DNA from 3 places in the Bacillus sp. LH1 genome. Region 3 is predicted to be linked to each of the others. Evidence: a T-box and tRNA genes for the amino acid it is inferred to sense, from the RefSeq annotation. Region 3 holds a T-box; the other regions hold tRNA genes.
What was found. A T-box is a leader RNA that pairs with one kind of tRNA and senses whether it is charged. The one in region 3 lies ahead of pheS (phenylalanine--tRNA ligase subunit alpha), so its partner is inferred to be a tRNA-Phe.
Positions count from the first base shown of each region.

Region 1: it has a tRNA-Phe gene. The T-box ahead of pheS (phenylalanine--tRNA ligase subunit alpha) is inferred to sense a tRNA for this amino acid. The anticodon was not compared.
Region 2: it has a tRNA-Phe gene. The T-box ahead of pheS (phenylalanine--tRNA ligase subunit alpha) is inferred to sense a tRNA for this amino acid. The anticodon was not compared.

Region 1 is NZ_CM175007.1:749,437-752,678, forward strand. It holds tRNA gene ACX9TM_RS03760 (tRNA-Tyr) at 3-86, shown strand; tRNA gene ACX9TM_RS03765 (tRNA-Gln) at 98-172, shown strand; tRNA gene ACX9TM_RS03770 (tRNA-Lys) at 177-252, shown strand; tRNA gene ACX9TM_RS03775 (tRNA-Leu) at 267-347, shown strand; tRNA gene ACX9TM_RS03780 (tRNA-Gly) at 377-451, shown strand; tRNA gene ACX9TM_RS03785 (tRNA-Leu) at 468-556, shown strand; tRNA gene ACX9TM_RS03790 (tRNA-Arg) at 560-633, shown strand; tRNA gene ACX9TM_RS03795 (tRNA-Pro) at 644-717, shown strand; tRNA gene ACX9TM_RS03800 (tRNA-Ala) at 734-806, shown strand; tRNA gene ACX9TM_RS03805 (tRNA-Ser) at 827-919, shown strand; tRNA gene ACX9TM_RS03810 (tRNA-Ser) at 975-1,067, shown strand; tRNA gene ACX9TM_RS03815 (tRNA-Met) at 1,088-1,164, shown strand; tRNA gene ACX9TM_RS03820 (tRNA-Asp) at 1,168-1,243, shown strand; tRNA gene ACX9TM_RS03825 (tRNA-Phe) at 1,252-1,327, shown strand; tRNA gene ACX9TM_RS03830 (tRNA-Thr) at 1,338-1,410, shown strand; tRNA gene ACX9TM_RS03835 (tRNA-Trp) at 1,417-1,487, shown strand; tRNA gene ACX9TM_RS03840 (tRNA-Ile) at 1,498-1,574, shown strand; tRNA gene ACX9TM_RS03845 (tRNA-Asn) at 1,583-1,657, shown strand; tRNA gene ACX9TM_RS03850 (tRNA-Glu) at 1,659-1,730, shown strand; gene ACX9TM_RS03855 (CBS domain-containing protein) at 1,859-2,278, shown strand; gene ACX9TM_RS03860 (DUF3965 domain-containing protein) at 2,600-3,242, shown strand, end outside.
Region 2 is NZ_CM175007.1:4,769,607-4,772,848, reverse strand. It holds rRNA gene ACX9TM_RS24800 (23S ribosomal RNA) at 1-26, shown strand, start outside; rRNA gene rrf (5S ribosomal RNA) at 128-243, shown strand; tRNA gene ACX9TM_RS24790 (tRNA-Val) at 248-323, shown strand; tRNA gene ACX9TM_RS24785 (tRNA-Thr) at 328-403, shown strand; tRNA gene ACX9TM_RS24780 (tRNA-His) at 413-488, shown strand; tRNA gene ACX9TM_RS24775 (tRNA-Leu) at 511-591, shown strand; tRNA gene ACX9TM_RS24770 (tRNA-Gly) at 621-695, shown strand; tRNA gene ACX9TM_RS24765 (tRNA-Leu) at 712-800, shown strand; tRNA gene ACX9TM_RS24760 (tRNA-Arg) at 804-877, shown strand; tRNA gene ACX9TM_RS24755 (tRNA-Pro) at 888-961, shown strand; tRNA gene ACX9TM_RS24750 (tRNA-Ala) at 978-1,050, shown strand; tRNA gene ACX9TM_RS24745 (tRNA-Met) at 1,071-1,147, shown strand; tRNA gene ACX9TM_RS24740 (tRNA-Ile) at 1,152-1,228, shown strand; tRNA gene ACX9TM_RS24735 (tRNA-Ser) at 1,246-1,338, shown strand; tRNA gene ACX9TM_RS24730 (tRNA-Met) at 1,366-1,442, shown strand; tRNA gene ACX9TM_RS24725 (tRNA-Asp) at 1,446-1,521, shown strand; tRNA gene ACX9TM_RS24720 (tRNA-Phe) at 1,534-1,597, shown strand; tRNA gene ACX9TM_RS24715 (tRNA-Thr) at 1,612-1,687, shown strand; tRNA gene ACX9TM_RS24710 (tRNA-Lys) at 1,698-1,773, shown strand; tRNA gene ACX9TM_RS24705 (tRNA-Gly) at 1,787-1,857, shown strand; tRNA gene ACX9TM_RS24700 (tRNA-Ile) at 1,868-1,944, shown strand; tRNA gene ACX9TM_RS24695 (tRNA-Asn) at 1,952-2,026, shown strand; tRNA gene ACX9TM_RS24690 (tRNA-Ser) at 2,034-2,124, shown strand; tRNA gene ACX9TM_RS24685 (tRNA-Glu) at 2,130-2,201, shown strand; gene ACX9TM_RS24680 (L-lactate dehydrogenase) at 2,949-3,242, shown strand, end outside.
Region 3 is NZ_CM175007.1:4,467,428-4,470,669, reverse strand. It holds gene sspI (small acid-soluble spore protein SspI) at 1-136, opposite strand, end outside; gene ACX9TM_RS23110 (TrmH family RNA methyltransferase) at 219-1,016, shown strand; T-box leader at 1,065-1,293, shown strand; gene pheS (phenylalanine--tRNA ligase subunit alpha) at 1,338-2,372, shown strand; gene pheT (phenylalanine--tRNA ligase subunit beta) at 2,391-3,242, shown strand, end outside.

The sequences.
Region 1 (3,242 bases), 1.7 Mb from region 3:
TCGGAGGGGTAGCGAAGTGGCTAAACGCGGCGGACTGTAAATCCGCTCCTTCGGGTTCGGCAGTTCGAATCTGCCCCCCTCCACCATTCTTAATTAATGGGCTATAGCCAAGCGGTAAGGCAACGGACTTTGACTCCGTCATGCGCTGGTTCGAATCCAGCTAGCCCAGCCATTAAGAGCCATTAGCTCAGTTGGTAGAGCATCTGACTTTTAATCAGAGGGTCGAAGGTTCGAGTCCTTCATGGCTCACCATTTTAATGAAATATGCGGGTGTGGCGGAATTGGCAGACGCACTAGACTTAGGATCTAGCGCCTTTGGCGTGGGGGTTCGACTCCCTTCACCCGCACTTTTAATAAAATAACTCATACATGTCTTGCGGAAGTAGTTCAGTGGTAGAATACAACCTTGCCAAGGTTGGGGTCGCGGGTTCGAATCCCGTCTTCCGCTCCAATTTTCAATATGACATGCCGGGGTGGCGGAACAGGCAGACGCACAGGACTTAAAATCCTGCGGTGGGTGACCACCGTGCGGGTTCGACCCCCGCCCTCGGCACCATATGCGCCCGTAGCTCAATTGGATAGAGCGTTTGACTACGGATCAAGAGGTTAGGGGTTCGACTCCTCTCGGGCGCGCTTTTATTAACGGGAAGTGGCTCAGCTTGGTAGAGCACCTGGTTTGGGACCAGGGGGTCGCAGGTTCAAATCCTGTCTTCCCGATATTCCCAAAAAACATGGGGCCTTAGCTCAGCTGGGAGAGCGCCTGCCTTGCACGCAGGAGGTCAGCGGTTCGATCCCGCTAGGCTCCACTTTATTTAATATATGTCTCGGAGGTATACCCAAGTTCGGCTGAAGGGATCGGTCTTGAAAACCGACAGGCGGTGAGAATCGCGCGGGGGTTCGAATCCCTCTACCTCCTCCATTTTTTCTTTAATGGCTTAGACATATAATAATAAAATATTTATTTTTTCCTTCATGGAGGTATACCCAAGTTCGGCTGAAGGGATCGGTCTTGAAAACCGACAGGCGGCGAGAGTCGCGCGGGGGTTCGAATCCCTCTACCTCCTCCATTTTTAAAACTTTATATTGTCGCGGGGTGGAGCAGCACGGTAGCTCGTCGGGCTCATAACCCGAAGGTCGCAGGTTCAAATCCTGTCCCCGCAACCAAATGGTCCCGTGGTGTAGTGGTTAACATGCCTGCCTGTCACGCAGGAGATCGCCGGTTCGACCCCGGTCGGGACCGCCATTTATGTTGGCTCGGTAGCTCAGTCGGTAGAGCAGAGGACTGAAAATCCTCGTGTCGGCGGTTCGATTCCGTCCCGAGCCACCATTTTTTTTATGCCGGCTTAGCTCAATTGGTAGAGCAACTGACTTGTAATCAGTAGGTTGGGGGTTCAAGTCCTCTAGCCGGCATCATTTAGGGGCATAGTTTAAAGGTAGAACTGAGGTCTCCAAAACCTCCAGTGTGGGTTCGATTCCTACTGCCCCTGTAAAGTATATGGGCCTATAGCTCAGCTGGTTAGAGCGCACGCCTGATAAGCGTGAGGTCGATGGTTCGAGTCCATTTAGGCCCACCATATATTATTCCGCAGTAGCTCAGTGGTAGAGCTATCGGCTGTTAACCGATCGGTCGTAGGTTCGAGTCCTACCTGCGGAGCCATGGCCCGTTGGTCAAGTGGTTAAGACACCGCCCTTTCACGGCGGTAACACGGGTTCGAATCCCGTACGGGTCATACCAAAAAGAGTCAGCATTATGCTGGCTCTTTTTTATTTTGTTAATCCTTTTTATTACGTTACTTTCCAGAAATAAATAAAGGAATTTTGGAAAAGCTATGGTATGTATAAAAAGGAGGAAATCATAATGACACGAGTGAGAGACTTAATGAGTACCCATATTGTACATTGTACACCGCTAGACAATGTATATGAGGCAGCTGTAAAAATGAAGGAAGAATCGATTGGATTAATTCCTGTTGTTGAAAATGAGCAAGTTGTTGGGCTTGTTACTGATCGTGATTTAGTCGTTCGAGGGATTGCTGAAAAACATCCTGGATCTAATAAGATTACAAATGTAATGACAACAAATATTATCTCAGTTTCTCCAAATGATTCTATTGAAAAAGCTACAGAGCTAATGGCACAGCATCAAATTAGACGATTACCAGTAGTTGATAGTGGTCAACTTATTGGCATGTTAGCACTAGGAGATTTAGCTATAAGGGAATCAGCAGATGATCAAGCTGGATTTGCCTTGAGCGAAATCTCAGAGCGTACAGAGTAAATTGAAACTTTCATTAACCGAGAGTTTAATGGTCACTCATAAAGAGCTAAATTATATATAAATTTCAGATACATTATTCTAGTATATATGGATTAAACTAATATGTTAGCGTGATGTATCTGAGACATTATATAATAAGTATGTGGTTAATAATTTCGACATTTTTTTAAAATTTGTTATTCTTAATTTTTAATAAGAGAAAAGATGATATACTGATAGATATAAGTATTATGAGAGATTTTGAATATAACAATATTAATTTTTAGTGGTGCGATAATAAATTAATATTTCCTACATAGATGAAAAGGGAAGGGGAATTATATGAAGGCTGTACAGGGCGATCCAAATTGGAATTTGGTTACAGATACATATATAGAACCAAATAATTTCGCTGAATTATTTTCTTTGCTTGTACCTTGTCACCCAAAAGGTGAGGGGAAAGAACGAACTATATTAGTATGGAAAGAGAAAGAATTTTATAAAGAAGAAAATTTAGCGGCATTTATCGTATATGGCATGAATAAAGCAAAGAAATTACCGCAGTTTCATAAAGATGAAATTCCAACTTTAGTGCGTATTCTTCGCTTATGCCAAGAGATTGGTTGGTATGAAGAGGCAAATGATTTTATGATAGCGCAAGGATTAGCTGAGTTTGTTCATACTTCATTGGAATATGAAACATGGGATCTTTTGACGCAATCAGTTGCTTTAAATTATTTAATTATTAAATATCGTATAGGTGAATTGACAGATAGGGATATTGAAATTTGGGATAGAGTTAAATTTAATGAGAAGTGTATAACCGATTGTAAACATTTATTATCTCATAAAGAAGTATTGGAATTTACATTCTTTTATATGTGCAAGAGAGCGAAATCATTATCAAAAGAGCAATTAAATAGTGATATGATGAGTTTAGCAATGTATTGTAATACTTTTGTATATGATTTGTATACACATGATT
Region 2 (3,242 bases), 300 kb from region 3:
TACTAATAGATCGAGGACTTAACCATATAATATGAAGCAATGTTATCTAGTTTTGAAAGAATATAAAAAACTTGTTGACTTTCGAAAGTAAATGAGTTATAATAATTCTTGTCTTAAATGAATACAGTCTGGTAATGATGGCAGAGAGGTCACACCCGTTCCCATACCGAACACGGAAGTTAAGCTCTCTAGCGCCGATGGTAGTTGGGACCTTGTCCCTGTGAGAGTAGGACGTTGCCAGGCAAATGGAGGATTAGCTCAGCTGGGAGAGCACCTGCCTTACAAGCAGGGGGTCGGCGGTTCGATCCCGTCATCCTCCACCATTTAGCCGACTTAGCTCAATTGGTAGAGCAACTGACTTGTAATCAGTAGGTTGGGGGTTCAAGTCCTCTAGTCGGCACCAGAAATCATGGCGGTTGTGGCGAAGTGGTTAACGCACCGGATTGTGGCTCCGGCATTCGTGGGTTCGATTCCCATCAGTCGCCCCATTTTTCTTAAATAAATTAATATGCGGGTGTGGCGGAATTGGCAGACGCACCAGACTTAGGATCTGGCGCCTTTGGCGTGGGGGTTCGACTCCCTTCACCCGCACTTTTAATTAAATAACTCATACATGTCTTGCGGAAGTAGTTCAGTGGTAGAATACAACCTTGCCAAGGTTGGGGTCGCGGGTTCGAATCCCGTCTTCCGCTCCAATTTTCAATATGACATGCCGGGGTGGCGGAACAGGCAGACGCACAGGACTTAAAATCCTGCGGTGGGTGACCACCGTGCGGGTTCGACCCCCGCCCTCGGCACCATATGCGCCCGTAGCTCAATTGGATAGAGCGTTTGACTACGGATCAAGAGGTTAGGGGTTCGACTCCTCTCGGGCGCGCTTTTATTAACGGGAAGTGGCTCAGCTTGGTAGAGCACCTGGTTTGGGACCAGGGGGTCGCAGGTTCAAATCCTGTCTTCCCGATATTCCTAAAAAACATGGGGCCTTAGCTCAGCTGGGAGAGCGCCTGCCTTGCACGCAGGAGGTCAGCGGTTCGATCCCGCTAGGCTCCACTTATATTAATATCATTTATGGCGGTGTAGCTCAGCTGGCTAGAGCGTACGGTTCATACCCGTGAGGTCGGGGGTTCGATCCCCTCCGCCGCTACCATAAAGGACCTTTAGCTCAGCTGGTTAGAGCAGACGGCTCATAACCGTCCGGTCGTAGGTTCGAGTCCTACAAGGTCCACCATTAGACGTATATATCTCGGAGGTATACCCAAGTTCGGCTGAAGGGATCGGTCTTGAAAACCGACAGGCGGCGAGAGTCGCGCGGGGGTTCGAATCCCTCTACCTCCTCCATTTTTTCTAAAGTAAATATTTTATCATCGCGGGGTGGAGCAGCACGGTAGCTCGTCGGGCTCATAACCCGAAGGTCGCAGGTTCAAATCCTGTCCCCGCAACCAAATGGTCCCGTGGTGTAGTGGTTAACATGCCTGCCTGTCACGCAGGAGATCGCCGGTTCGACCCAGGTCGGGACCGCCATTTTTACATAAAGGCTCGGTAGAGCAGAGGACTGAAAATCCTCGTGTCGGCGGTTCGATTCCGTCCCGAGCCACCATTTTGAAAACGCAAGCCGACTTAGCTCAATTGGTAGAGCAACTGACTTGTAATCAGTAGGTTGGGGGTTCAAGTCCTCTAGTCGGCACCACTTTCAAAATGAGCCATTAGCTCAGTTGGTAGAGCATCTGACTTTTAATCAGAGGGTCGAAGGTTCGAGTCCTTCATGGCTCACCATTTACAATTTAATGCGGGTGTAGTTTAGTGGTAAAACAAGAGCCTTCCAAGCTCTGGTCGAGAGTTCGATTCTCTTCACCCGCTTTTCAATTATGGGCCTATAGCTCAGCTGGTTAGAGCGCACGCCTGATAAGCGTGAGGTCGATGGTTCGAGTCCATTTAGGCCCACCATAATTGTTCCGCAGTAGCTCAGTGGTAGAGCTATCGGCTGTTAACCGATCGGTCGTAGGTTCGAGTCCTACCTGCGGAGCCATATTTATAGAGAAGTACCCAAGTGGCTCAAGGGGCTCCCCTGCTAAGGGAGTAGATCGCGAACGCGGTGCGAGGGTTCGAATCCCTTCTTCTCTGCCAGAACTGGCCCGTTGGTCAAGTGGTTAAGACACCGCCCTTTCACGGCGGTAACACGGGTTCGAATCCCGTACGGGTCATACTAAAAGAGATAGCATAATCTGCTATCTCTTTTTTGTTGTATAAAAATGGACTTTGGATAGTCTGCTTTTTTATGCAATAGAAGAAATATGAAGTATTCGCTGTTGCAGTTGGGTACATAGAGAGCCGTAAATACAATCATGTTAATTATTTGGACCTGTATGAATATGAAGGAATTAACTTCAACTTGAACTTTTACCCCAGCTGTATGGCTGTAGCCTCCTACACTTGGAGAAACCGATGAAAATGCATCTGGGAGCTACTGTGGAAAATAAATAATATATAGAAGAAGCTGCTTTCTCTCAATAGCTGTGATCTACTGAAGACAGCTTTTTTATGTTGTCAGTATTGTCGAGTTTTGTCGGTAAGTCGATATATTGCAAAAATCGCTGATATAATTTGAGTTACGATCGATAAATTTTAATAATCGCTGATATATTTGGAGTTACGGTCGATATATTCTAAAAATCGCTGGTATAATTTCACTTACCGACAAAAACCACAAGAAAATCCCTTTCACAATCTAAAGAAAACGCCTCCATTGAAATGGATTCCACACCTATTCCAATAACTTTACACTCTATGTGAAAAAGTTCACAAATAGGTCATAATTTGTGAACTTTTTCACAATAATACGTGCTACAATATGAATGTAAAGAAGTTAAACAACATTAAATTAGTATTTTAATTAATTACTTAAACAATCATAAAAAAATATATGTGAACAATAGAGAGGGGAAATTACCATGAAAAAAGGTATCAATCGTGTAGTATTAGTAGGAACAGGAGCTGTAGGTTGTAGTTACGCTTACTCAATGATCAACCAAGGTGTAGCTGAAGAATTCGTATTAGTAGATGTTAATGAAGCAAAAGCAGAAGGGGAAGCAATGGACTTAAGCCATGCGGTACCATTCTCTCCATCACCAACAAAAGTTTGGAGCGGTAGCTATGCAGATTGTAAAGATGCAGATTTAGTTGTTATCACTGCTGGGTTACCACAAAAGCCAGGTGAAACTCGTTTAGACTTAGTTGAGAAAAAT
Region 3 (3,242 bases):
CTTCAAATAAAACGCCAAGACCTGGAAGCATTTTTTCTTCACCGCTTTGAATTGCATCGACGATTGTTTCTTGTAATTGATCTTGTGAATTTCCAGATACATTCGCTAATACGGCACCGCGTAAATTAAAACTCATTGCTTTCACCTCTTCTTCAGAATTGAAACTGACGTTAGTTTTTGTTCTTTTTTATGTAAATATGTATGAAAAATAGGCTATAATGATAAGACAAGAAGAGAGGGAAATACATATTATGAAAAACATTGATTCAGTACAAAATCCGCGTGTAAAGCAGTGGAAAAAGCTGCAAACGAAAAAAGAACGCGATAAAAAAGGTTTATTTTTTGTAGAAGGATTCCACTTAGTCGAGGAAGCTTTGAAGACAGGAATTGTAACAGAACTTATCGTTTCAGATCAGACAGACCTTCCGAAAGATTGGACAGTTAATGATGTGGAAATGTACATCGTACCTGAGGCGATTGTAAAAATACTTCGTGAAACAGAAACGACGCAAGGTGTATTTGCTGTTTGTGAGAAGCATGAGAAAGAAGTAGCTCTTACTGATGGGAAATTCCTTTTATTAGATGGCCTGCAAGACCCAGGTAATTTAGGAACAATTATTCGTACAGCTGATGCAGCTGGTATTCACGCCGTTGTGCTTGGAGAAGGTTGTGTTGATGTTTACAATAGTAAAGTACTCCGCTCTACACAAGGCTCTATTTTCCACTTACCAATTGTAAAAGGGAACTTAGAAGAATGGGTAGACAAGTTAAAAGAAAATAACGTTCCTGTATATGGAACAGCTCTTGAAAATGGAGTTCCGTATGGTGAAGTAACGCCGGCTGGCAGTTTTGCATTAATTGTAGGAAATGAAGGAAATGGCGTACGCCAAGAAATTCTTGCAAAAACGGATCAAAACTTGTATATTCCGATTTACGGCGGGGCAGAATCATTAAATGTTGCGGTTGCAGCAGGGATTTTAACGTATTATTTGCAAAGCCCGGTTGCGAACAAATAAAAAACTTCTTATAATAAGTTGAAGTACATTATATTAAAAGTTAAATAACGAAAAACGTTGATAGAGAAGAGTAGCTTACAAAATCGCCATATAGGGAGAGAATGTCGTAGACTGAAAGCATTCTTATGGTAGACGAAAGTGAATTCACCTCTGGAGTTGACGCCAGGACCATGTATATGTAAAGGCGTTCCGGTCAGAATTGATCGTTATAACTAATGAGTGGGCAGACATGTTCTGTCAATTTAGGGTGGTACCGCGAATTTACCTCGTCCCTTTTTGGGAGCGAGGTTTTTTTATTTTTAAAATTAGGAGGGTTCCAAAATGGAAGCACGTTTAAAAGAGCTAAAGCAAAAAGCGTTAGAGCTTATTGAAGAAGCGAAAGAGCTGAAAGGCTTAAACGACGTACGCGTAGCGTATTTAGGAAAAAAAGGTCCAATTACAGAAGTATTACGCGGCATGGGAAAATTATCAGCAGAAGAGCGTCCACGTATGGGAGCATTAGTAAATGAAGTACGTGAAGCGATTCAAACGCGTCTAGACGACAAAATTAGTAACTTAGAAAAAGCAGTAATTGAAGCGAAATTAGCTACTGAAACAATTGATGTTACATTGCCAGGTCGTCCTGTTGAAACAGGTTGTCACCATCCGTTAACGGCTGTTGTTGAGCAAATTGAAGATGTATTCATCGGTATGGGTTATGAAGTAGCTGAAGGAACAGAAGTAGAAAAAGACTACTACAACTTCGAAGCACTAAACTTACCGAAAGATCACCCAGCGCGTGATATGCAAGATACATTCTACATCACAGAAGAAACGTTACTACGTACACATACATCTTCTGTGCAAGCACGTACGATGGAAAATAATAAAGAAAAAGGCCCAATTAAAATTATTTGTCCTGGTAAAGTGTATCGCCGTGATGACGACGATGCGACGCATTCACATCAGTTCATGCAAATTGAAGGTCTTGTAATTGATAAAAACATTCGTATGAGTGACTTAAAAGGTACACTGCAAGTATTCGTGAAAAAGATGTTCGGTGAAGATCGTGAAATCCGTCTTCGTCCAAGTTTCTTCCCATTCACAGAGCCATCTGTAGAGATGGATATTTCTTGTATGATGTGTCATGGCAAAGGTTGCGGCACTTGTAAAGGAACTGGCTGGATTGAAATTCTAGGCGCAGGTATGGTTCACCCGAACGTACTTGAAATGGCTGGTTATGATTCAAAAGAATATCAAGGTTTCGCATTCGGTATGGGCGCAGAGCGTATCGCAATGTTGAAATACGGAGTAGATGACATTCGTCATTTCTATACAAATGATGTACGTTTCTTACAACAATTCAAACGAGCGTAAGGGAAGGAGAGGATAAGTATGTTCGTATCATATCGTTGGTTACAAGAGTATGTAGATATTAAAGATGTAACAGCACAAGAACTAGCAGACAAAATCACGAAAAGTGGTATTGAAGTAGAAGGCGTTGAAGTATTAAATAAAGGTGTAAAAGGTGTTGTAGTTGGTCACGTATTAGAATGTGAAAAACACCCAGAAGCTGATAAATTAAGCAAATGCTTAATCGATATCGGTGAAGAAGAGCCAGTTCAAATTATTTGTGGAGCTGCTAACATTGCAAAAGGTTTAAAAGTACCAGTTGCAAAAGTTGGAGCTGTACTTCCTGGTAACTTCAAAATCAAAAAAGCAAAACTACGCGGTGAAGCTTCTCACGGTATGGTTTGTGCTCTTCAAGAGCTTGGTATTGATGGAAAGTTAGTTTCAAAAGAATACGCAGATGGTATCTTCATCTTCCCAAGTGACGCTGAAGTTGGTGCAGATGCACTTGAAATTTTAAACTTACACGATGAAGTACTTGAGCTTGGCTTAACACCAAACCGTGCAGATTGCTTAAACATGTTAGGTGTTGCTTACGAAGTAGCTGCTATTTATGGCCGCGAAGTAAAACTTCCAGCTATCGACTTACAAGAAACAGCAGAAAAAACTTCTGATTATATTTCTGTAAGTGTAGAAGCGAAAGAAGAAAACCCATTATACATTGCAAAAATGGTTAAAAACGTAAAGATTGGTCCATCACCAATGTGGATGCAAACTCGTCTTATGGCAGCTGGCATTCGTCCAATTAGCAACGTAGTTGATATTACAAACTACATTTTAATGGAATACGGTCAACCGTTACATGCATTCGATTACGATAAATTAGGTTCAAAAGAA